DNA from 3 places in the Exiguobacterium sp. A1_3_1 genome. Region 1 is predicted to be linked to each of the others. Evidence: riboswitches for the same ligand, from Rfam matches in the RefSeq annotation. Region 1 holds a riboswitch; each other region holds the start of a gene.
The links. Region 1 has a riboswitch for S-adenosylmethionine ahead of F8N00_RS10125 (LLM class flavin-dependent oxidoreductase). Riboswitches for the same ligand answer to the same signal wherever they lie in the genome.
Positions count from the first base shown of each region.

Region 2: linked by a shared signal. The riboswitch ahead of metK (methionine adenosyltransferase) and the one ahead of F8N00_RS10125 (LLM class flavin-dependent oxidoreductase) in region 1 are both predicted to bind S-adenosylmethionine.
Region 3: linked by a shared signal. The riboswitch ahead of F8N00_RS00880 (methionine ABC transporter ATP-binding protein) and the one ahead of F8N00_RS10125 (LLM class flavin-dependent oxidoreductase) in region 1 are both predicted to bind S-adenosylmethionine.

Region 1 covers NZ_WBYY01000083.1:2,231-9,899, reverse strand. The annotation lists gene F8N00_RS10150 (ABC-F family ATP-binding cassette domain-containing protein) at 1-137, shown strand, start outside; gene F8N00_RS10145 (NUDIX domain-containing protein) at 202-582, shown strand; gene F8N00_RS10140 (PhoX family protein) at 697-2,577, shown strand; gene F8N00_RS10135 (hypothetical protein) at 2,618-3,085, opposite strand; gene F8N00_RS10130 (ATP-grasp domain-containing protein) at 3,163-4,110, opposite strand; gene F8N00_RS10125 (LLM class flavin-dependent oxidoreductase) at 4,107-5,165, opposite strand; SAM riboswitch class I at 5,240-5,342, opposite strand; gene F8N00_RS10120 (DUF975 family protein) at 5,456-6,094, opposite strand; gene F8N00_RS10115 (DUF2325 domain-containing protein) at 6,158-7,423, opposite strand; gene F8N00_RS10110 (DUF817 domain-containing protein) at 7,511-7,669, opposite strand, start outside.
Region 2 covers NZ_WBYY01000025.1:573-8,241, reverse strand. The annotation lists gene F8N00_RS04410 (peptidoglycan bridge formation glycyltransferase FemA/FemB family protein) at 1-335, opposite strand, end outside; gene F8N00_RS04405 (MDR family MFS transporter) at 519-1,697, opposite strand; gene F8N00_RS04400 (class I SAM-dependent methyltransferase) at 1,851-2,450, shown strand; gene F8N00_RS04395 (serine aminopeptidase domain-containing protein) at 2,501-3,205, opposite strand; gene F8N00_RS04390 (GNAT family N-acetyltransferase) at 3,284-3,772, opposite strand; gene metK (methionine adenosyltransferase) at 3,910-5,118, opposite strand; SAM riboswitch class I at 5,247-5,373, opposite strand; gene pckA (phosphoenolpyruvate carboxykinase (ATP)) at 5,608-7,176, shown strand; partial or broken gene F8N00_RS04375 (EAL and HDOD domain-containing protein) at 7,407-7,669, opposite strand, start outside.
Region 3 covers NZ_WBYY01000003.1:47,426-55,094, forward strand. The annotation lists gene F8N00_RS00865 (M20 family metallopeptidase) at 1-223, opposite strand, end outside; gene F8N00_RS00870 (MetQ/NlpA family ABC transporter substrate-binding protein) at 246-1,064, opposite strand; gene F8N00_RS00875 (methionine ABC transporter permease) at 1,084-1,734, opposite strand; gene F8N00_RS00880 (methionine ABC transporter ATP-binding protein) at 1,724-2,752, opposite strand; SAM riboswitch class I at 2,839-2,942, opposite strand; SAM riboswitch class I at 3,192-3,293, shown strand; gene F8N00_RS00885 (alpha/beta hydrolase) at 3,361-4,119, shown strand; gene F8N00_RS00890 (thymidine kinase) at 5,280-5,894, opposite strand; gene F8N00_RS00895 (DedA family protein) at 6,078-6,728, shown strand; gene F8N00_RS00900 (type B 50S ribosomal protein L31) at 6,764-7,009, opposite strand; gene rho (transcription termination factor Rho) at 7,101-7,669, opposite strand, start outside.

The sequences.
Region 1 (7,669 bases):
ATCAGTTCGTCGAAACAATCGCGAACCGGATCATCGAGTTGACGCCGAACGGTATCGTCGATAAAGAAACGACATACGATGAGTACTTGAACAATGATACGATCCAACAGCAACTAACAGCGTTATACGCGCAATGATTTTGAGGAGACCGGAACTGTCGTTTCGGTCTCTTTTTTGAACACGTTGAAGGAGGAATGCGACATGAGGCACCGCGTATGCGCTGCGTTGATCGAAGAGAAACAGATCCTAATGGTCGAATTACACACGCCTTCCCGGACATTTTGGACGTTACCGGGCGGAGGTGTCGAGAGTGGCGAAACAAAAGAACAAGCCGTCATGCGGGAAGTATTAGAGGAGACAAACCTTCACGTCACGATTGAACGACAACTCTACGAGATTTCAATTGATCAAGGAACAGAGACATGCTTTCTCGTCCGACGTGCCTTAGGCAGTTCTGCACCTCGACTCGGGATTAATCCCGAACTCCCATTTGACCAACAAGAATTACGAACCGTCCGTTTCCGACCATTAAAGGAACTTCACGATGATCCACAGATTGCTCGTTTGCTGACCTTACTGTAAAGGAAAGATTAACTAACTGAGATATAACTGACTAGGTTTCTTTACACCCTCTACATAATCGACTGATTAAATGGAAATGTAGTAACAACACAAACTCATTTGGGGGAAACAAAAATGAAACGAACACTCATGGTTGGTCTATCAGCAGCGGTCTTGTCATCAAGTATGGTCCCGATGTTCGCGGATGCCCATAGTTCTTCTCATAGTACACGCAACATTAAGAAGGTCGAATTCTTGTCGATGGATGCACCGACGAAAATCGATCAGATGGTAAAAACCTATACAGAAGCAAAAGTTAAAGTCACGTATACGAATGGTAAAACAGAAGTGAAACCGTTGAACTATAATCAACTGTTCCTGTCGCAAGATAAAATCGTCGAAAACAAAGGAGAGATGATTGCAGCAGGTACACCAATCGATGCTAAAGGTAATCCGATCATCGACCGCAGTGTACCGGACAAACCGGAAGCTTTCGTCTCAGATGCACCCGACTCGAACAGTCTGCTTGAAGTCCACGGAAAAAAATACATGGTTTCTCACTTCGAGTATGACTCGATCGACAACGCTGGTAATGAAGTCAAGGGACTTCCAGCATCGATGACATTAACAGAAGTCGTACAAGATAAAAAGACAGGGAAACTTGCTGTCAAAAAAGCCAGCAAGATTGATTTTGAGAACGTCAATGGACTCTGGACACCATGTAACGGTTCGACGACGCCATGGGGAACGCACCTTGGGTCAGAGGAATATGAACCAGATGCTCGTGCGTTTGAGTCAGACAAAACGTCAGCTGCTTATAAAGAAGTAAATGCCTTCGCTGAGCACTATTTCGGAACGACCGAAAAAGCAAATCCTTACTTCTACGGCTTCACACCGGAAATCTCGGTCGACCGAAAAGGGAAAGCGACAGCAGTCAAACACTACAGTACAGGTCGTTTCTCGCACGAGATGATGCAGATTCTGCCGGATCAAAAGACAGCGATCTTCGGTGACGACGGAAACAATACGATGATGTTCATGTACGTCGCGGACAAAAAACGTGATTTCTCAAAAGGAACACTTTACGCGGCGAAGTTCAAACAAACACGCGCAACAGAAGGCGGAGCGGGTGATATCGAATGGATCAAGCTTGGTCATGCTTCCGATAAAGAAGTCAAACGCTTGATTGATAAAGGGACGAAGTTCAGCGACATCTTTGAGACAGCCGATGCGCCAACTCCGGGCTTTAAAGCGGTCAAAACAGCTGCTAGCAAAAAAGTCGAATACTTGAAGCTCAAGCCTGGTAAGGAAAAAGAAGCTGCCTTCCTTGAATCACGCCGTTATGGTGCGTTGCTTGGCGCAACATCAGAATTCAACAAGATGGAAGGCATCACGGTCAACGAGCAAGACAAAAAAGCCTACATCGCCTTGTCTTATGTGTCAGGCAGTACCGAAAAACAAGAAGGTGCTGTCCAAGACGACATCCAGCTTGAAAAACGCGAATCGGGTGCAACATTCGAAATCGATCTTGGCCGTGCAACAGGCATCGACAGCCGTTACGTACCAACGAATATGCAGGCACTCGTCATTGGTGAAGATTTGAAGAAGCCGGATGCTTACGGCAACACAGCGAATCCGGATCTCGTCGCGAATCCAGATAACCTCGCTTATTCCGCGACATCTAATACGCTCTTTATCGGTGAAGATAGCTCCTTGCATACGAATAACTTCGTTTGGGCCTATAATCTGAAGACGAAGAAGCTTTCACGGATTCTGTCCGTTCCAGTCGGAGCGGAAGCAACTGGTCTCCGTTCACTCGATCATGTTGGTGGGTATAGCTATCTCTTGAGCAACTACCAGCACCCAGGTGAAGCATTGACAGGGAAACAAATCACGGCCGTCGATCCAAAAGCGCTCGAACAAGCGATGAAAGACGGCATCGGGATTCAAAAAACAGGTGGTGTCGGTTACCTCTCTGGTTTACCGAGCGGTCATAAATCGTATACGCATCGATAAGATACTAAAAACGGATTCCCAAGCGCGGGAATCCGTTTTTTTATGCGTTGTTCTTCTTTTGTTTTGCTGCCTCTTCTTCCACACGTTGCAGCAGTCCATGAACGATTTTCTCGTTCTCCCGCTCGCCACCGAGTGACAAGAGACTTTTTCCAACAAAGTTCGCCCCCTCATTTTTTCCCGTATAGATCAACAGACAGCGATCATGGTCGATCGGTTTGAGCGTAAAGGTCATCTCGATCTTGAATATTTTAGCCAATGTGAATCCAATCGTATTTTGCTTGAAGTCCGGCTCGTTCGTATAGGCTAAATCGGTCACGATATAGGTTTCGAGTCGATTGCCCTGCATATACGTTTGGCGATAGGTCGAACCGACGACACCCGGTTTTCGTTCAATCACCTCGTGCTGGACGACATTTGGAATCAAACGCTGCAGTCGCGTGTGATCAAACAAGTGCCATGCTTCTTCAATCGGAATATCGAGCTGTCGTTCTTCTCTCCACGTAATCATACACCTGCCCCCTTTTTCTATAGAAATACCCTGTCATCCGGTCTTGTAACGTCCGGCGACAGGGCGAGAGCAGATTCTTATTTTACTGTGCTTGTTTCAAGGGCTGCACCGAGGAACTTCGCTAGTTCGAGCATACCGTAGCGTCCTGCAGCTGCCTCAGCATCCGAATTATAGTTCGTATTCGTATTGACGTCATACGTATAGATCGTACCTGACGTATCCTTAATGAACTCGATACCGGCGACCGCGATTTGGTTCGCTTGGAGGAATGCTTCATATTTTTCAATGATTGGGTCATCGAAGCCTTCAACGATTTGGAACTTCATCGGTGTTTGCGGTGCTTCTTCACCAACTGGGCAGAACAAGTCGTCGATTACACATGCATCCGCTGGGCAAAGCTCAAAACCTTCTGATGTATCGACTCGAACCGCGTAGACGAACTTTCCACCTACGAACTCACAACGTGTGATGTACGGTTCTGGTGCTTGAATATACTCTTGAATCAACGTGATGCCATCGACTGGTTCGTCGAATGTCGGACCGTCGAGATAAGCTTCAAGTGCTTCAATCGAGTGGAACAGCTGGACGCCGAGACCTTTCCCAGCCCGGTTATGTTTCGTGATGAATGACGAAACGCCAATTTCTTTTGCTGCTTGTACGATTTGATCGCGTCCGACGGCAGCCGTCGTCTTCGGTACACGAATCCCAGCCTTACGCAACGCCGTGTATTGATTGACTTTGCTGACTTCTAAACGAAGCGCACGCGTTCCATTAAAGACAGTCCGGTCATGCTCTTCTAACCAAGCGAGGACCCCTTCCGTCAACTCCGGCGCGTAACGATGCCCCCGCGTATGCGAAGAGGCACTCATGCGGCTGTAAAAGACGCCTTCTGGCGGCAGTTCGTCCAGCGGAACGATCCCTTCATTCAAGTGCCACTCTTCATACGGTAACTCGAGTTCTTCGAGACGTTTGATGAGATGGTCCGTCCATTCTTGATTTTCGTGGAGAATATGAATTTTTGTCATGATTGTTGACCTACCTTTCGTTTCGCTTCGACCAGTGGCATTACGTCACGAGCAAAGCGTTCCATTTCTTCGAGTTGTGGTGAGAATTGTAATAAGAGTAACGTGACACCAACAGCTTCGAATGCTAGAATCCGTTCAGCGATTTGTTCTGGTGTTCCGATTAAATTCGGACGTAGACCACGGTTCGAGACGGAATAATCGTTTCGTTCGACCTGTTGCTCCAGTTGCGATTTACTGATGAAATCCTGATAACCGGCATAACCGGCGCTGTCTTCCTTAACGTCCGTGATGCGTTGCCATTCAAGAAGTGCTTCTTCTTCCGTATCCCGACAAATGATGTAGGCCGCAAGACCGAAGCTCTCGAGCGGCGTTTGTCCCGTCGTTTCCCGGCGTACTTTCATATCATTGATTTTATGGGCTACTTCTTCAACAGTACCCCCATGCATGACATAAGCATCACAGTGTTCGACGATCGTTCGTTTTCCAGCTTCACTCTCTCCACCAGCGTAGAGCTTGATGCCTGGACGCTGGACTGGCTTCGGATGGAGTTCCGCCTGCTCGATCGTGTAGTGATGACCGGAGAAGCTATACGGTGACGCATCTGCCCATAGTCCTTTCATGACCGTGACGAACTCTTCCGTCCGAGCATAGCGTTCATCGTGCGCTGTGAAGATACCGTTGTATTGTTTCGCTTCCTCTGCCCACCACGCTGAAACGACGTTGAGCGTAAAGCGTCCACCACTCAACTGATCGATGTTTGCCGCCATCTTCGCTGTCGTCGCTGGATTATGGAACCCGGGACGAACCGCTGTCATGATCTCAAGGCGTTCCGTCGTTGCAGCAATCGCTGCTGCCGTCGTCCATGCCTCAAGACTCGGTTCCTTGATGCCTTTAATATCGTTCAAGTTCAGTTCCGCGATCAACGTCGTCGAGAAGCCGATCCGTTCTGCTGTTTGTGCGACTTGTTTCGCATAATCGAAGGTCGGTGGCATCTGTTCATCCTCGACATTACGTAACCATCCCCCAAAAATCGGTAACCAAAAACCATACTCCACTCCATCGTCCCCCTTATCATAAAAAAACGCTCTTTTCGAAGTTCGAAAAGAGCGACGGTATCTTGTCCTGTCCGCTCTTATCTTCGGAAGGTATCCCTTCCTGGAAGTAGCACCTTCCGCCACGGCGGGGTTGCTGAAGTGTCTTCGGGCCAGTCCCTCGACTTCTCTAGATAAGATGTGTTGCATTCATCGTACAAAATTCACTGAACTAAAGCAACTATTAAACCGTCTTTTCCCATCGGAATTATTTCACACATAAAAAAATCCCGACGTAGTGTCGGGATCCGGTATTAATATGGTGCGACGAAATCTGATGTTGGCTCTGGCGTTTGTTCACCACGAACACGATCATAAAATTTTGCAAAGGTAACACTGAAATATGGTGTAATCCACAAGAATGCTAGGCCGAGGGTAACGATTCCTAAAAGAGCCCAACCAATAAACGACAGTAGAAGAAGGAATGCTTCCATTTTATGCCCGTCCATCATTTTTCGGGAGCGTGTAATGGCCTCTAAGATACCAATCGATGGTTCATCTCGCAAAATATAGAACGTTAGCATGTAAGAAAATGATTTAATGATTCCCGGTACGACTAATAGCAGTAACCATAAGAAGATAAAAAAGAGTTGTACGATGGCTAGACCAATCACTTTGAAAAACATACCATATGGTTCAAATAAATCCGTCACTTTCGTTTCTTCTCCGCGAGCAATCGACATCGCAATCCAAGTCCAACCGACTCCGACCGGGATTAATAAAATCGATACCAACGATACGACGAGATCCATCGTATTAGCTGGTTCATCTATATCTGATCCAAATAATCCAGGCACACCTTGAATGATACTAAACAGAATAACTGTTAGGACTGCGAATCCCCAACGACCGCTGAGCGACTCCTTCGCTGCTTTTTTTAATTGAGATGACATGAGTAAGGTCCTCCTTGAAAAATAAGTTCTCACCTTACTCTACGGCTAATAACTTCTAATGTTTCACTGATTTTTCAATAATTTCCCCTCTTGTTTCTGTTTCAACCAAGCGCGCTCAAGTTGCCGCTCACACGCTGTATATAACGAACGTCGACCGTCGAGGCGTTCCATCGCGAATGGAATACCATGCTTTTTCGCCTGAGCGATGACATGTGCACTCGCTGCATGAGAGACACGGCTCGTCACGACGACGATCGCGTCCGTCTTTTTGGCGAGATAAGCAATCTTTTTCGCGGACTGTGCGTCCCCTGCTAGATGAATTAATTCGATCCCCGTCGGCGCAAAGAACTCACGATAGACAGCGGTCTGTTGTTCGTTTCCAACGATAACAAGACGCATGCCTGTGAAGCGCGTGAAATCTAACGGTGTCTTATCAACGAAATCCATCAATTGTCCCGGTACGGCTGTTGTTACGATCGGTTCAATCGTTTGCTCTTTTGGCATACGGACGCGACGCTGCGCTTTTTTAGCTTTCGGCACCGGTTGCCGTTTCATTTTTCGTGCATACCGATTTGACTTTTTTGTTGTCACAGGCGTCTTCACTACCTGTTGTTCTATCGCTGACGGACGGTTGGATGATGCGTTGACGATCGGCTCTTCAAACGTGAACGGATGCTTCCAAGCAATCGTTAATGTATCCTTCCGTCCCCGCCACATGACGAGATCGACAAGTTGCCCTGCTTCTAGTCGGAAATAGCGCATGTCTTCTACCGGTACAACATAATAGAACGATCTACCCGACTCATCTTGCAGTGGACCATTCACCGTTTCCTCAATGATTCCATGTGCTTTGACGATTGCTTGTTCAAACACGACACGTTCCGGATTCTCTCTCATTCGCTCCGTCGAGACGACGGCTTCGATACGACATATCGTTTTTTGATCATCCTGACGATCGACACGGACCCGGACTTCCATGCCGTGCTCGAGATTCCAATCGCGGACGTCTCGTTCAGAAATATGACTGCCCGACCATTCTAGTAAAGTACCGCCTTTTAACCCCCGCTGAAACGTATAGGCATAACGTTGCTTGCGTACTGGCTCGACCGGTACTTGCGGTGGCATGACGATGGTCTGCTCTAGCTCTATTGCTTCATCGATGACCAATGTTTCTTGAACGTCGCGCGGTGCATAATACGCTGACATCTTGACCCATTCATCGATTCCGTTTACTTCGTCGAGCCAGAGTTGCCAATCTTCATACCGCTCCACGGCCGCTAATTTCATCTGTACCAATTCAGTTGCTCGTTCCATCACCTGTTGCATCATCCATGACCACTTCCTTTGCGTTTTTTTCACTATAGCAACGAAAAAACGCGGAAGTAGTTCAAAAAAACAGCCTGGTTGTTTTTTTGTTTAGGTACGTTGTTGAATTTCCACAGCCGGATCCTGACGCTTATATTTTGCGACGATGACGATCAAAACCGTGATGATCACAAGCAGGAACCAAGAAGACAATTTTCCAAGATCAACGACTGCCCATCCGCCTTCTTGATGCGGATAGACCCAGCCTTT
Region 2 (7,669 bases), on a different contig from region 1:
CGAATCATTTCCGAGACGACCGATTCTTGCTCCGCCCACCTTTCAAACGATAGACGTGCATGCTGCATTTCAGTTGCGGTTAAGCGACCGACGATTTCCGGTCCGCCGTAGCCATACGGCGTGATGAGATCTGAATAAGGCGTATCAAAAATCCGACGCTTTAAAAAGGGATAGAACAGTGTTCCCGCATGACCTTCATAACGGAATAACACCGCTTGCTCAGACGGTCTAGCGTTAAGCGTGACGTATTGGTGACTGTAGAAGATATCAAGAGGCTGTTGCTGTACGTGTGTCGTCCAAGTTGCGGCATCTGTGATGAATTGACACCTTTCCATTCGTGCACCTCCAGTCAAAAAGAAGCAACGTTCACATGAACTTTCTTTTCAAGTTCTTGATTAGAAAGTACCCGTTTCTTTGCCGAAATATTCCATATTAATAATGATTTGTTTTATAATTAGCGCATTAATGATGTAAAAAAAAGACAGCGAATCTAATGTCCGCTGTCTTACAGATGATGCTCATGATGTGATTTTAGGAATGGCACGAAGGAATACGACGCCTGCTAACAGAATCAATCCAATCAATGTCAAGAAGACCGCTGACATACCGGATAAATCGTAGATCAACCCTCCGACGGTCGGACTGATCATCCGTCCCGCTGAAGCGGCAATATTGACGTATCCCTGGAACTCTCCTTCTTTTCCGATTGGCGCGAGTCTCGCCGCCATAGCAGGAACCGCTGGCCAGATGAACATCTCACCAATCGTCAAAATGATCATCGCGACGAGGAACATCTTGAAGCCGCCTGCGAACGGAACGATCAGATAAGACAAGAGGAAGATTCCTGTACCGGTCATCAATTGTCGCTTCAAGTCATCTCCAAACCACCGGAGAATTGGTGTTAATAAAGGTTGTGCGAACACGATGAGTGCTCCGTTGATCGTCCAAAGAATCGAGTACTCGGAAATCGTGACACCGAGCGATTTCGTGTGTACGGCAAAGGTTCCTTGCCATTGCACATAAACGAACCAAAGTAAGGCATACCCGATCGAGACGAGCAACATCGTCCGTGCCGCACCGCGCGCAAGGGGTGTGCGTGTCGTTTCGATCTCGTCATGTGCCGCATGCATCCGCGCTGGTGCCTGAATCCAGGATAAACCGACTAACAAAATGATGGCAAAGGCGATGTAGAGGACGAGATTGGCGATGAAGATGTACTGAATCGAAAAGGCAGCGATTTGACCACTGACTGCTGTCCCGAGCGCTACACCGACGTTTTGTGCGACATAGATCGCATTAAAGGCACGGCGCCCGCCTTCCGGCCAGATGACACCCGTCATCGCGTAGATCGTCGGAAAAACCATCCCACCGACGAATCCAATCAATCCAAGCATCGCGACGTATCCGAGGTACGTCTGATGAAATAGCAACAAGCCAACGGAAGACAGGACAAGTCCGATGACACTGATGACAAGCGTCTTCTTGCCACCGAGACGGTCAAACGCTTTTCCACCTAAGTAGTTTCCGACGATTGCTAAGGCAGAGTTGACGAACAATGCCATCCCTGCTTTTGTCATCGACTCTCCTAAATATTCATGAATATATAATGTATTAAACGGCCATAAAAAAGAGGATCCCGTCGTATTGATGGCCATCGCAAGGACGAGGATCCAGACCGCTTTTGGTAATTTTGGCATACCTGTGGTCCTCCTATTTCATTCTCAACCTTGCCACTTTACGCAATCCGTCCCCTAACTGTCAAGCTACTTCGCTTTTCGTCAACGAATCAAAAAATGATATAATGCAGAAAGAATCTTGCACATACTGAACCATTACTAGAAAAACAGACTATAGGAACAGGAGTCTATGCCATGTCACTTGCCCGTGTATTACCTTATACGAAACAATTACTCGAGTCCGTTATCGAGCCCGGAGACTGCGTCGTCGATATGACTGCCGGAAATGGACATGATACACAGTTTTTAGCAGAACGTGTCGGTCCAGAAGGAAGGGTTCTTGCGTTCGACGTCCAGGCACAAGCCATTGAGGAGTCGACGCGACGTCTCGACGAAGCCGGAATGTTAGCACGCGTCGACCTTTACCATGAAAGCCACATCCATGTCGGTGCCCGTCTTTCGGACGAACAACGTCCTGTCCGCGCTGGTGTCTTCAATCTCGGATACCTGCCTGGAAGCGACAAATCAATCACGACGACCGGAGAAGAGACGCTTGAAGCACTCGATGCCCTCCTCCCGATCCTCGCTCCCGGCGGTCTTGTCGTCCTCGTCGTCTATCACGGTCACTTGGAAGGAAAACGAGAACGTGACGCTGTCCTCGATTACGTCACAGCCCTTGATCAGCAAGATTATGCCGTTCTCCAGTATCGCTTCTTGAACCAACAAAATCATCCCCCGTTCATCATCGCGATCGAGAAAAAAGTACGCGGATGATGGGCACAAAAAAGTGATGCCCCTTTTTTAGAGGCATCACTTTTGTTATTTCATTCTTCAACAAGCTTAAAGAACAACATTAATTTTTCTGCAAACCGTGTGTTCAACCGTTCGAAACTAAAATGCGGAAAACCGTGTAGACGTTGTAAGTAAATCTGATCGCCACCCATTTTCCGGCATACTTCAAGTGTCAGCTTGACGTCTGCGAACTGATCGTCCGGTGCATAAAAACAAGCCAAGTTCACACGCGGCAGTTTTTTTCGTTCTTCGTCATGTACGACGATCTCTTCTTCGATTTCCCGGTACTGTGCATAGGTCAGTTCACCGATGCGAACGGTATCTTCCGTACTTTGACCAAACGGCAACGTACCGAGTGGCGCATCGGGCCGGAAACGATCGAACGCACTTGCGAAGACTTGTTTGACGCCTCCGAGTTGTTTCGAAGGGTGCCAATCAAACAACGGTGAAATGAATGCAAGGCTTGCTACCGGTAATTCATATTCTTGCAACAGACGATTGACGACGAGTGCGCCCATGCTACAGGCGACGATATGAATCGGTAGCTTGCGTTTCCCGGCTTCACGTAATGCTTCTTTTAACAGTTGACCATGTTCTTCAAACGAGATACGACGTGGGGCGTCGACGAGCAATATTTCATACTCTCGTTCGAGTACCCGAATCAAAGCTTCACTCGGACGGGCACGCAGTTGTAACGGATAGACTAATACGATGATTCCTGTTGGTTGTTCAACCACAAACTCACCTCTTCACTTCATACTTCCTATTTACGATACCTTATTTCAAACGCACACAAAACCGTCCCAAGACGGATTTCACGAGGCGACATGGCGAAGGCGAATGACAGATTCTACTTGCCCAAAGACTTCTTCCGTCATCTCACTGAGTTCTTCAAAACCGAATGAGGTCAAGAACTGACGCGCTTTATAGTTACGTGCCTCCACATATACTTCGAGTGGGACGGCTCCTTGTCGTTCGAGTTCACGGATCAATCGTCGTCCGATTCCGTTTTGCTGATATTTCGGTAAGACGTACAGACGAATGATTTCCCACGTTCCCTCAACATCAACAGCATGAATGAAACCGACGATTTCCTCATCGATGATTCCGACATAAAAATACTCTCCCCGTGCTTCTTCTGCCGTCCGAATCGCACGAACAACCTCCTCTTGCGGATACGCTTCCTGCACGAAATGCGCTTTCGAGCGCTCGGAATAGATTTCTGCGTACGTATCCAACCAGGATGTGACGGCAATGTCATGAATACGTCCTGCATCGGCTGGAATAGCTTCGCGTATTTCCATAATCGGAACCCCCCTTTGTATTCATACGAATCGACTCATGTACTTTTACCCTCTTCTAGAAAAAACATTCGTTTCCTGCAAAGTTCCACGTAAACAAAAAAGTCCGAAAACCCGCGTAGGGTTCTCGGACTTTTTGATTATGCGAAACGTTTTGCCTGTTCTTCAAGAACTGCTGCTTTATCTGTTTGCTCCCATGGAAGCTCAACATCTGTACGACCGAAGTGACCGTATGCAGCTGTTTGACGATAGATCGGACGACGGAGATCAAGCATGTTGATGATTCCAGCCGGACGAAGATCGAAGTTTTCAGCAACCAATTCGACGAGTTGTGCTTCAGGAAGTTTTCCTGTACCGAATGTATCAACCGCGATTGATACCGGGTGCGCGACACCGATTGCGTACGCGAGTTGAACTTCTGCTTTGTCTGCAAGACCTGCAGCAACGAGGTTCTTCGCGACGTAACGTGCTGCGTATGCAGCTGAACGGTCGACTTTTGTTGGATCTTTACCAGAAAATGCTCCACCGCCGTGGCGTGCGTATCCACCATACGTATCAACGATGATCTTACGACCCGTCAATCCAGCATCTCCTTGTGGTCCGCCGATGACGAAACGACCAGTTGGATTGATGAAGAATTTCGTTGCTGCGTCGATGTATTCAGCCGGGATGACCGGTGTGATGACGTGTTCTTTCAAGTCAGCTTGAATTTGCTCAAGCGTAACTTCTTCCGCGTGTTGTGTCGAGATGACGATCGTATCGACACGAACCGGCTCGTTGTTCTCGTTGTATTCGACCGTGACTTGTGTTTTTCCGTCCGGACGAAGGTAGTCGAGTTGACCGTTTTTACGCACTTCTGCCAAACGGCGTGCGAGACGGTGTGAAAGCGAGATTGGAAGTGGCATGAGTTCTGGTGTTTCTTTCGTTGCGTAACCGAACATGAGACCTTGGTCTCCTGCACCGATTGCATCGATTTCTGCATCAGACATGCTACCTTCACGTGCTTCAAGCGCTTGGTCTACACCAAGAGCGATGTCTGCTGATTGCTCATCGATTGATGTCAATACAGCACATGTGTCCGCGTCGAAACCGTATTTCGCGCGTGTATAACCGATCTCACGAATCGTTTCACGAACGACTTTTGGAATGTCGACGTAAGTGGATGTCGTGATCTCACCTGCAACGAGAACGAGACCCGTTGTAACAGAAGTTTCTGCCGCAACACGCGCGTTTGGATCCGCTGCGAGGATTGCATCAAGAATTGAATCCGAAATTTGGTCACAGATTTTATCTGGATGACCTTCAGTGACTGACTCCGACGTGAATAGTCGGCGATTAAGGTTTGTCATGTATGACCCTCCCAAAAAAGAATTTGACGGTGTACTCATTTCCCCTAGTTGAGTGGGACGGTAAAATGAAAAAAACCTTTCCAAGTCCAAAAAATGGTCAGGGAAAGGTTGTGCGTTCTTCCTTTACCCTCTTATCGTTCGAAGTGTTTACTTCGCTTCAGGAGAGCACCTTTTCCCTCATTAATATGTGAATTAATGTAGGACGGTTGCCGGGTTTCTTCGGGCCTTGTTCCCTCCACCTGCTCAGAATAAGAGTATCCGTTACGAATTACATGATATAAAGTTGTAACTACTCTGTCAAGCAAGGTTTCAAATTCTAGTCGAAACTTTTTGAAAGAGATGTTAAACTGTTAATGCTGAAAGCGTTTCCAGATAAATAGAAATCAGCACTAGAAAATGATTGCTCTCTCTTTAGTATGTCATATATAATAAATGTGTCATACTAAATACAGTGAGCCAAAACCAACGTAGGGGAAAGGTGGGGTCAGGATGCCGATGACGGTCCTGAATATCGAAGAACTACTCAAGAAAGAGCATGTGTTCAAACAACTATCTGTTGCTGAACTTGTCGAACATGCGATTCGAAACGAAGAAGGTGTCCTTGCTGAGAACGGCGCATTATCTGTAGAAACGGGGAAATTTACAGGTCGTTCACCAAAAGATAAGTTCATCGTCCGTGATTCTTCCTGCGAGTCTCACATTGATTGGGGTCATGTCAACCAACCAATGGATGGAGACAAATTTGAACAATTGTTGCAAAAGGTTCTTCGTTACATGAACGAAGCTGATCATCTCTACTACACAGAAGCTGCTGCTGGAGCAGATACGCACTTCACCCTTCCGGTCCGAGTGCTCACACAATATGCTTGGCATAACCTGTTTGCCAAACAACTCTTTTTACGCGAGTATCCTGAAGTGGCTGCCTTCGAACCGTTCACGGTCGTCTACGCGCCACATTTCAAAGCAGATCCTGCCGTTGACGGAACGAACTCCGAGACGTTCATCGCGATGTCGTTCGAACACCGAATCGTCTTGATCGGTGGAACGGAATACGCTGGAGAAATCAAAAAGTCGATCTTTTCCGTCATGAACTACCTCTTACCACAAGAAAACGTCCTTTCGATGCACTGCTCGGCAAACGTCGGACACGAAGGCGACGTCGCCTTGTTCTTCGGTCTATCTGGTACTGGTAAGACCACCCTTTCAGCCGATGATAGCCGTCAATTGATCGGTGACGATGAGCATGGTTGGTCGCACGATGGTGTCTTCAACATCGAAGGCGGATGTTACGCGAAGACGGTCAATCTATCGCGTGAAAAAGAACCGCAAATCTTTGACGCGATCCGTTTCGGAACCGTCCTTGAGAACGTCGTACTCGACGAAGCCCGTCATCCTGATTACGATGATACATCGTTGACGGAAAATACGCGTGCTGCTTATCCGATTACGGCAATCGATAACATCGCTGTTCCGTCACGCGCTGGTCATCCGAAGACGATTGTCTTCTTGACAGCTGATGCGTACGGCGTCTTGCCTCCGATCAGCAAATTGACGAAAGAACAAGCGATGTATCACTTCCTATCAGGATATACATCAAAACTCGCTGGAACAGAACGTGGGGTCACGGAACCAGAAGCGACCTTCTCGACGTGCTTCGGTTCACCATTCCTTCCACTGATGCCTGAAAAGTATGCGACGATGCTCGGCGAATTGATTGATCGTCATGGTGTTACCGTTTATCTCGTCAACACGGGCTGGACAGGCGGTGCTTACGGAACAGGTAGCCGCATGAAGCTATCTTATACACGGACGATGGTCAACGCTGCCGTTAACGGCACACTTGCAACGATTCCAACAGAAGAACACCCGATCTTTGGACTTCATATGCCGCTCGAAGTTCCTGGTGTTCCAAGTGAGTTACTCAACCCGGTACGCGTCTGGTCGAATCCGGACGAATACGACACACAAGCGCGTTCGCTTGCTGAGAAATTCCAGAACAATTTCCTTCGTTTCGAGAGTGCGACGGATGCGATCAAGTCAGCTGGTCCGCGCCTATAAAGTAGAGTTTTCTGACTTGCATCAAAAAGATAGACACCGAATTTACATCAAGTAACTAAAAAATCTGAGTCCGGTCTTCACGGACTCAGATTTTTTAGTTACTCCTTAATCCTTAGAAATTCTTCCTATTAGGCGATTCGAGACGAATAAAAACGTGTAATCCTACTCAGTTAAGAGAATGATTACACGTCGTCTTATGTCTAGAAAAAAGTCTTCAAACTCTTTTTTAGTTATATGATCGAGTCTGACTCTTCTTGAATATGTTTTTCTCGCTGCATGAGCCACTCTTGACTTTCCGTCAGTAATGCATAGGCTCGCGGAAGTGATACATTTAAACGCTGACTCAGCAGTTCAAACTGATCAAAATCACCTCGATCTGCACTAATCGCAAGCACTAAACAATCCCGAAACGGATGATCCTTTCCTTGTAGAACAATCTTCAGAGAATCTTCGAGTGGCAATTGATCGATGATATCGTCAATATCAACAGATA
Region 3 (7,669 bases), on a different contig from region 1:
ACTTCTTCGCGAAGAACGCGGTATCGTGCCCCGCGACGCCGAGTTCTACCGTAAAACCTTCCGCCGTTAGACGCTCCGCATGGAGCCGCGAAGCAAAGAATTCCTCGTTCCCGATTTCCGGCGTCGCATGAATTCGGTGACTCGTCTCAAGGTACGATTCCCGTTTTTGTTCGATGTCTTGTTCAATCGTCTCTACCCATGTCGTGCGTACTGGTGTCGTCATGCTATCCACTCTCCTTTTGAAATTATTCGCCGATGTCGCTTAGTGGGACGAACGTCGGGATTGTACTGCCTTTGTATTCTTTTTTGATGAAGGCCGCGACATCTTTTTGTTGATACAGCGATGCGATTTTTTTCAGTTCTTTTTTGTTCTTGTCTTCCGTCCGTGTCGCGATGATGTTGATGTATGGTTTTGCTGTCTCGTTCTCATGGACGATCGAGTCCTTGATCGGGTTGAAGCCAGCGTCAACGGCAATGCCATTGTTGATGATTGACGCCGCGACGTCCGGTAAGACGCGTGGCGTTTGCCCGGCGACGATCGGAACGATTTTCAGCTTCTTCGGATTCTCGACGATCTTATCGACCGAACCGTTGCCATCGAAGTCATCCGGTAACTTGATCAGACCGGCTTCTTGCAGTAACAAGAGGGCGCGTCCCATGTTCGTCGCTTCGTTCGGAACAGCGATTTTCCCGCCAGTTGGAATGTCTTTGACGTCCTTGTATTTATCCGAGTAGATCCCCATCGGTGCGATGACAGTCGTCGCAATCGGCGATAGCTTCAAGTTATGTTCTTTCTTGAAAGCGTTGAAGTAGGAAATCGTCTGGAAGGCATTGGCGTCGATTTCACCCTCAGCCAGTGCCATGTTCGGCTGGACATAATCGGAGAACTTGACGAGCTCGATTTTGATGCCCTCCTTTTCTGCTTTTTTGGCGACATAGTCCCAAACTTGTGTGTCTGAACCGCTGACACCGAGCTTGATTGTCTTTTCGTCTTCTCCTGATGCTGCGCACCCGGCAAATAAAATCGTCGTGAGTGTTGCTCCAATTGCTACTGCTTTTTTCATGGCTGAATCGCTCCCTTGATTAATGTCTTCTGATTTTTCGTGCGACGATGTTGCCTGTCGTCTGTAAGCCTTGGACTAAGATGACGAGAATCCCGACCGTGATGATCATGACTTTCGTATCAAACCGTTGATAGCCGTAAGTAATTGCTAAGTCACCCAAACCGCCACCACCGATGGCGCCTGCCATCGCCGATGCCCCGATCAAGCCGACCGTCGCGATCGTTAAGTTCAGGATGAGTGAACCGAGTGCTTCCGGTAGGAGGAAGCGGAAAATCGTTTGAAACGGTGTCGCGCCCATCGCTTCTGCTGCTTCAAGAACGCCTTTATCGACTTCGAGTAAAGAACTCTCGATCAGACGCGCCATGTACGGTGCAGCGTAAAAGACGAGCGGGACGATTGCAGCTTCGGTTCCGATCGACGTCTGGACGATCAACCGTGTCAACGGGATGATCGCGACGAGTAGGATGATGAACGGAATCGAGCGGAAGATATTGACGATACTGTTGAAGAACGTGAACAACGGAACATTTTCAAGTAACGCTCCTTTTCGCGTGACAACAAGCAGGATACCGAGTGGTAAGCCGATCAAGGTCGAGAACAAGAGCGAAACGGATACCATCGTCATCGTCTGCAAGAATGCTGTCCAGATATCACTGTAGTTAACTAGCATCAGCGAGCACCTCCTCGACCGTCACCTGTGCCTGATCGATGTATTGTAACGCTCGTTTCACTTCAGCCGGCTCACCAATCAACTCGACGAGCAAGGTGCCGAACGGCGTATCCTGCAACTCTGTGATGCTCCCGTGCAAAATGTTGACATCGACGTCAAAGCGTTTTGCGACTTGCGATAAGAGTGGTTGCCCGGTGTGATGTCCAAGGAAGTGAATCTTATAGATTGGATGCGCATTTCGCGACTCGATCAACTGACGAATCGATGCTGGAATCTCGTCATGCATGACAGACCGGACGAAGTTCCGTGCTGTCTCGGTCTTTGGATTCGAAAAGACGTCGAAGACCGTTCCTGACTCGATCAACTTTCCAGCTTCGATGACGGCGACACGGTCGCAAATCTCCCGGATGACGCCCATCTCGTGGGTGATCAAGAGAATCGTGATCCCGTACTCGGCATTGATCCGTTTTAATAACTGAAGAATATGATGCGTCGTCTGGGGATCAAGTGCTGACGTCGCCTCGTCACATAAGAGGACGGAAGGTTGCGTCGCGAGTGCCCGGGCGATACCGACGCGCTGTTTCTGCCCACCCGACAATTGATCCGGATAATGATTCGCCTTGTCCGCGAGATCGACGAATTCGAGTAACTCCGTCACCCGGCGGCGAATCTCGTCTTTCTTGACGCCTGCGAGAACGAGTGGCTTTGCAACATTCGTAAAGACCGTGTTCGCATTCAATAGATTGAAGTGCTGAAAGATCATCCCGATCCGTTGTTTTGCTTGGCGTAATTTTTTCGGAGACAGTTGCGTTAAATCTTCCCCATCGACCGTCACCGTTCCTGACGTCGGTCGTTCTAACAGATTGACACAGCGGAGCAGTGAACTTTTTCCGGCACCGCTAAAGCCGATGACACCAAAGATTTCGCCTTTTTCGATCGTCAGGTCGACACCGTCGAGTGCTGCAATCGTCTGATCTTTCGTGACGTACGTTTTTTTGACTTGATGAAATGCAATCATTCCGTTTTCCCCCTTCATTCAACAAAAAAGGTCCCTTCTTGAGAAACAAGAAGAGACCTGGATCCGCACAGTGGCAGAATCCACTCCACTCATCTCTCAGACATCTGTCTGATGGAATTGGCACAGTGCTCATAATGAGTCTGTTGCCGAGGTTTCGTAGGGCCAGTCCCTCCACCTCTCTGGATAAGTATTGCGGTATGAAATTCGTATGTGTGTTGTTGCGTTGTTGCTTATGTCGTAAAACTAATTTTTACATTACGGGTCGGAACTTTAAAAGTCAACCAACTTTTCAAAAATAATCCATTTGGCGCATATCGATGGATGATTAAGTTATGAGTTAGCTTACTGAACGGATCATGATTCGTCAAGAACGATTTGACAAGTCATTTTTGAACGTGCTACCATCGTTTCAATGATTATTCCGACAATTCCAATATGATATTTATCAAGAGTGAACGAGAGACCTGGCTCTATGACTTCACGGCAACCTGCAATCTGTAAGGTGCTCCGACCAGCAAAGCGCGGCTTTGGATGATACGGTGAAAAACTCGTGAGCGTCCAAGCAGTGACGTCGACGAGTTTTTTTCATGAATGGAGGAAAAATAGTAATGATGAACTATCCTGTATTGACTGGTGCTGAAGCGTTTTATTTTCAAGGTGGATCGATCGGCATTCTAATCTGTCATGGTTTTAACGCCACTCCGCAAAGTGTCCGGGACGTCGGTGAGGCATTTGCTGCTGAAGGTTTTACCGTCTATGCCCCGCGCTTACGTGGACATGGAACGAACGTCCGCGAGTTTGAACAATCGACTGCTCGATGTTGGAAGCAAAGCCTGAAAGACGGCTATGAACGTTTACAAGAAACATGCGATCAAGTCTTCGTCATCGGTCAATCGATGGGTGCGACGCTTGCACTGTCACTCGCCGCTGACGGCATTCCGTTTGCCGGCATCATTACGATCAATGCTGCACTCTCCGTTCCATCCTATGAAGCACTTTCGTTCGAGGACGGTCCACAGTACTTACCGGAAGGGGCACCGGACATTAAGCGAGCAGCCTTCGAAATCATTTATGACCTCGTTCCGAGCCGTTGTGCGTTTGAACTCGTCCGTCTGATGGATGAGACAAAAGGACGCCTCGGATCGATCCTTCTACCGACATTGATTCTCTACTCGGCGACCGATCACGTCGTTCCGCCGTCGAGCTCAGATTATCTGCACCAGCACATCGGAACGAATGATAAACGAAGCTACTGTTTACTCAACTCGTATCACGTCGCGACACTCGATCATGATCAGGATCTAATCGTCCGTGAGACGATTCGCTTTATCGAACAATCGTGTCAGTTTTCGCAAGAAACAGGCTGAATCAAAAAAACAGCTATTCGTTTCTATATGGAAGCAAATAGCTGCTACAGATTGTAAGCAAAGCGCAATTTTCTCTAATGGGAGGATTGCGCTTTGTTCATTTCAAATCGTTTTCCTGGGACAAGCATCGACCTCGTCCTGTTAATCAAGATGACGCTTCTTCAACATGTATTTAGTATTTCCTACATGCGACGTACCATCAAAGAGATCTAGACTAACATGACATTCCGTTAATTTTTAGGTCTTGGGTTGAAGGAATAGGTACCCTATTTCTCTACATTAGACGCGTTGCCCGAAAGCAAAAAGACAAATTAGATTAAGACGTCATATACAGGAGAGTACAACAGATCCGGGGAGTGAAAAAACGACGCTTCAAGCAATGCTTACTTTCATTACCGTGAACCTCGAAAAGCCTACAAATTGGTCCTTGGATCCCTCAGGGAATCCACGTTTCTTTAACATTTTAGTAATTAATACATACAACAACCCCTCATTTCAATTACGAAGTGAGGGGTTGTCTACAAGCTGAAACTCCCATATTTAATTATAGGATTTTTTTCTCACTTTTTTCTTTTTTAGCTGCTTTAAAGTTAAGATAAATGGTACACCCAACAGCTGCGATTAAAAAGATTATCCCGTACCCTATTTCAAAGTTAAAACCATAATACAAGATTGTGACTGTAACTAATACAATCAAAACTAATCGTATGCTAGATTTATGGTATTTACTCATTTGTTTACCTCCAATTCCTTACATCAACAGTTATCGTTGTTTGATCTTTTCAATTTATCCATTAAATAAATCCTTCAAAAACACTATACCTTACACCAAAAACCTTCGAAAGGTTACATACAAACGAGAAAAACAGTAAGAGTTTTCAGTTGATGAATCCTTATTGTCTTTTTAATTACTTATATACTCTATGTTTAGAGTTAGCTAACTCACGATAAAGAACTGTTACAAGTAGTAATTAGTTACTTTATTCTTTTAGTCCTAGCTTTCTTTATCATTAATCTCGAGTTTAAAAAAGTGACTAAAAGAAGCTGAGACTTAACTAGCTGAGTTTAACGAAAAAAAAGAATCGCCATCACTCAGGATGTGCAATTCCTTTTTATCATCTGTAAAACTGAGTTATATCCCAGCCTTCGCCTTTTTTCATTTATCGTTCTTGGTGCTGCACCGATTGGAGCGGCTTCGGTTTTCCAGGTACCTCATGGCAATGACGGCAACGTGGCTCATACGATTCCGACGCTCCGACTAGGATGATCGGATCATCATAGTTGGCTGGTTTCCCATCAATCAAACGTTGTGTCCGGGAAGCCGGATCCCCACACGAAAGACAGATGGCTTGTAGTTTCGTCACGAATTCTGCGCGCGCCAGTAATTCAGGCATTTTCCCAAATGGCTCTGCCCGGAAATCTTGATCAAGGCCTGCACAAATGACGCGTTTTCCGTCTTGTGCGAGTGCTTCGATGACTTGTACGATCTCATCATCAAAGAATTGAACTTCATCGATCCCGACGATTTGTGTTTCTTCTGCTACTGCCGCATAAAGATCACGACTCGTCGCCATCGGAATCGCTACGACAGAGTTGCCAACGTGAGAGACAACATGCTCTTCATGGTACCGGTCGTCGATTGCCGGCTTGAATACTTGCACGGGCAGTTTGCCGTACTGCGCCCGTCTGACACGACGAATCAACTCTTCCGATTTCCCGGAAAACATACTGCCACAAATTACTTCGATCCAGCCGTACTGATTTATTACATGCATCATCGTCCGACACCGTCCTCTAAAAATAGTCACTTTAACGAGTATAGCCCGAAACGGTATCGAGAAAAAGGGTTGACTTCCGGAAATCAAAATTCATTTTTTCTTTCCCTAGAATTTTTGTCCTTTCATTCCAACTGCCCCCTATTTCCTGTACACTGAAGAAGAAGATTCTCACGAAAGAAGGTGTCCCCGATTCATCATCTCTTACATGACATCCTGCACCAATATGGTGCCCTTGGTCTCTCCGTCCTTCTCGCAGGTGGTATCGTGGGATTGCCGGTTCCTGATGAGACCCTGCTCGTTTTGTCCGGATTTTGGATGCATCAAGGCAATCTACCACTCGTCGGTACGATTCTCGCCGCTTACGCCGGCAGTTGCATCGGGATGACGATCAGCTATTTACTCGGATTAAAACTCGGTATGCCACTACTACACCGCGTTGGACCGAAAATGCGTATCTCAGAAAAACATATTCTTTCCGCTGAAGCCGGTTTTCGTCGTTACGGAAAATCGGTCTTGATCATCGGTTACTACATACCTGGTCTCCGCCAACTCTCTGCCTTTTTTGCAGGCGTCTCAAAAATGCCGTTTCGCGTTTTTGCGAGTTATGCGTATACAGGTGCCTTGATTTGGATCAGCGTGTTCTTAGGTGCCGGTTACTTCGTCGGCCGCCATCTCTCGTTCCATAAAGTCATGGACTATGTCTTGGCACATCCGGAAGTCATGCCCTATTTAATCGGGATTGCTGGCGGAATCGCCTTCTCGTTCGTCTTGAAGACGTATCTCACGTATCGTTCACAATTCAGTCTATACAAAAACAGCCTGCTTCCGTAATGGAGGCAGGCTGTTTTTTAAGAACCAACAAGTAATTACTTGCGGCCGTATTTTTTGTTGAAGCGATCGACACGACCATCTGCCGCGTTGAACTTTTGACGACCTGTGTAGAATGGGTGCGAGTCTGAAGACACATCCACACGGATGAGTGGGTACTCGTTACCATCTTCCCAAGTGATCGTTTCGTTCGAAGAACGAGTAGAACCGCTTAAGAATTTGTACTCAGTCGTTGAATCCATAAATACTACTTTGTTGTAGTTAGGGTGAATTCCTTGTTTCATGGTTGATTTCTCTCCTTCCGCCCTGGTTCATTTGCTGAGCCAGAGTAAGTTACCTTCCTATACTAAACGATTTTTTTATGCGTCGCAATAGTTATTTTTCTGTCGTCGTTTCCTTCTTGACGGTACGTGGTTTAGCTGGCGCGCGTCGGACCGCCTTCTTCTGTTCTTTCTCAAGTACGACGAAAAATTCTTCATTATTTTTCGTATCACGAATCTTACGCAGGAACGTATCGACGAACTCGTTCGACTCATTCATCGTCCGGCGAATCGCCCAAAGCGCATCAAGCTGCTCTTTCGGAAGCAACAGTTCTTCCTTCCGTGTACCGGACTTCCGAATGTCAATCGCTGGGAAGATTCGACGCTCTGACAACTTACGATCGAGATGCAGTTCCATGTTGCCGGTTCCTTTGAATTCCTCATAGATGACGTCATCCATGCGCGATCCTGTCTCGACGAGTGCTGTCGCAAGAATCGTCAAACTACCACCGTGTTCGATGTTTCGCGCTGCACCAAAGAACCGTTTCGGCTTATGGAACGCAGCCGGATCAATTCCGCCCGAAAGCGTCCGACCACTTTGCGGTACCGTTAAGTTATAGGCCCGTGTTAGACGCGTGATCGAATCCATCAAGATGACGACATCCTTCTTGTGTTCGACGAGCC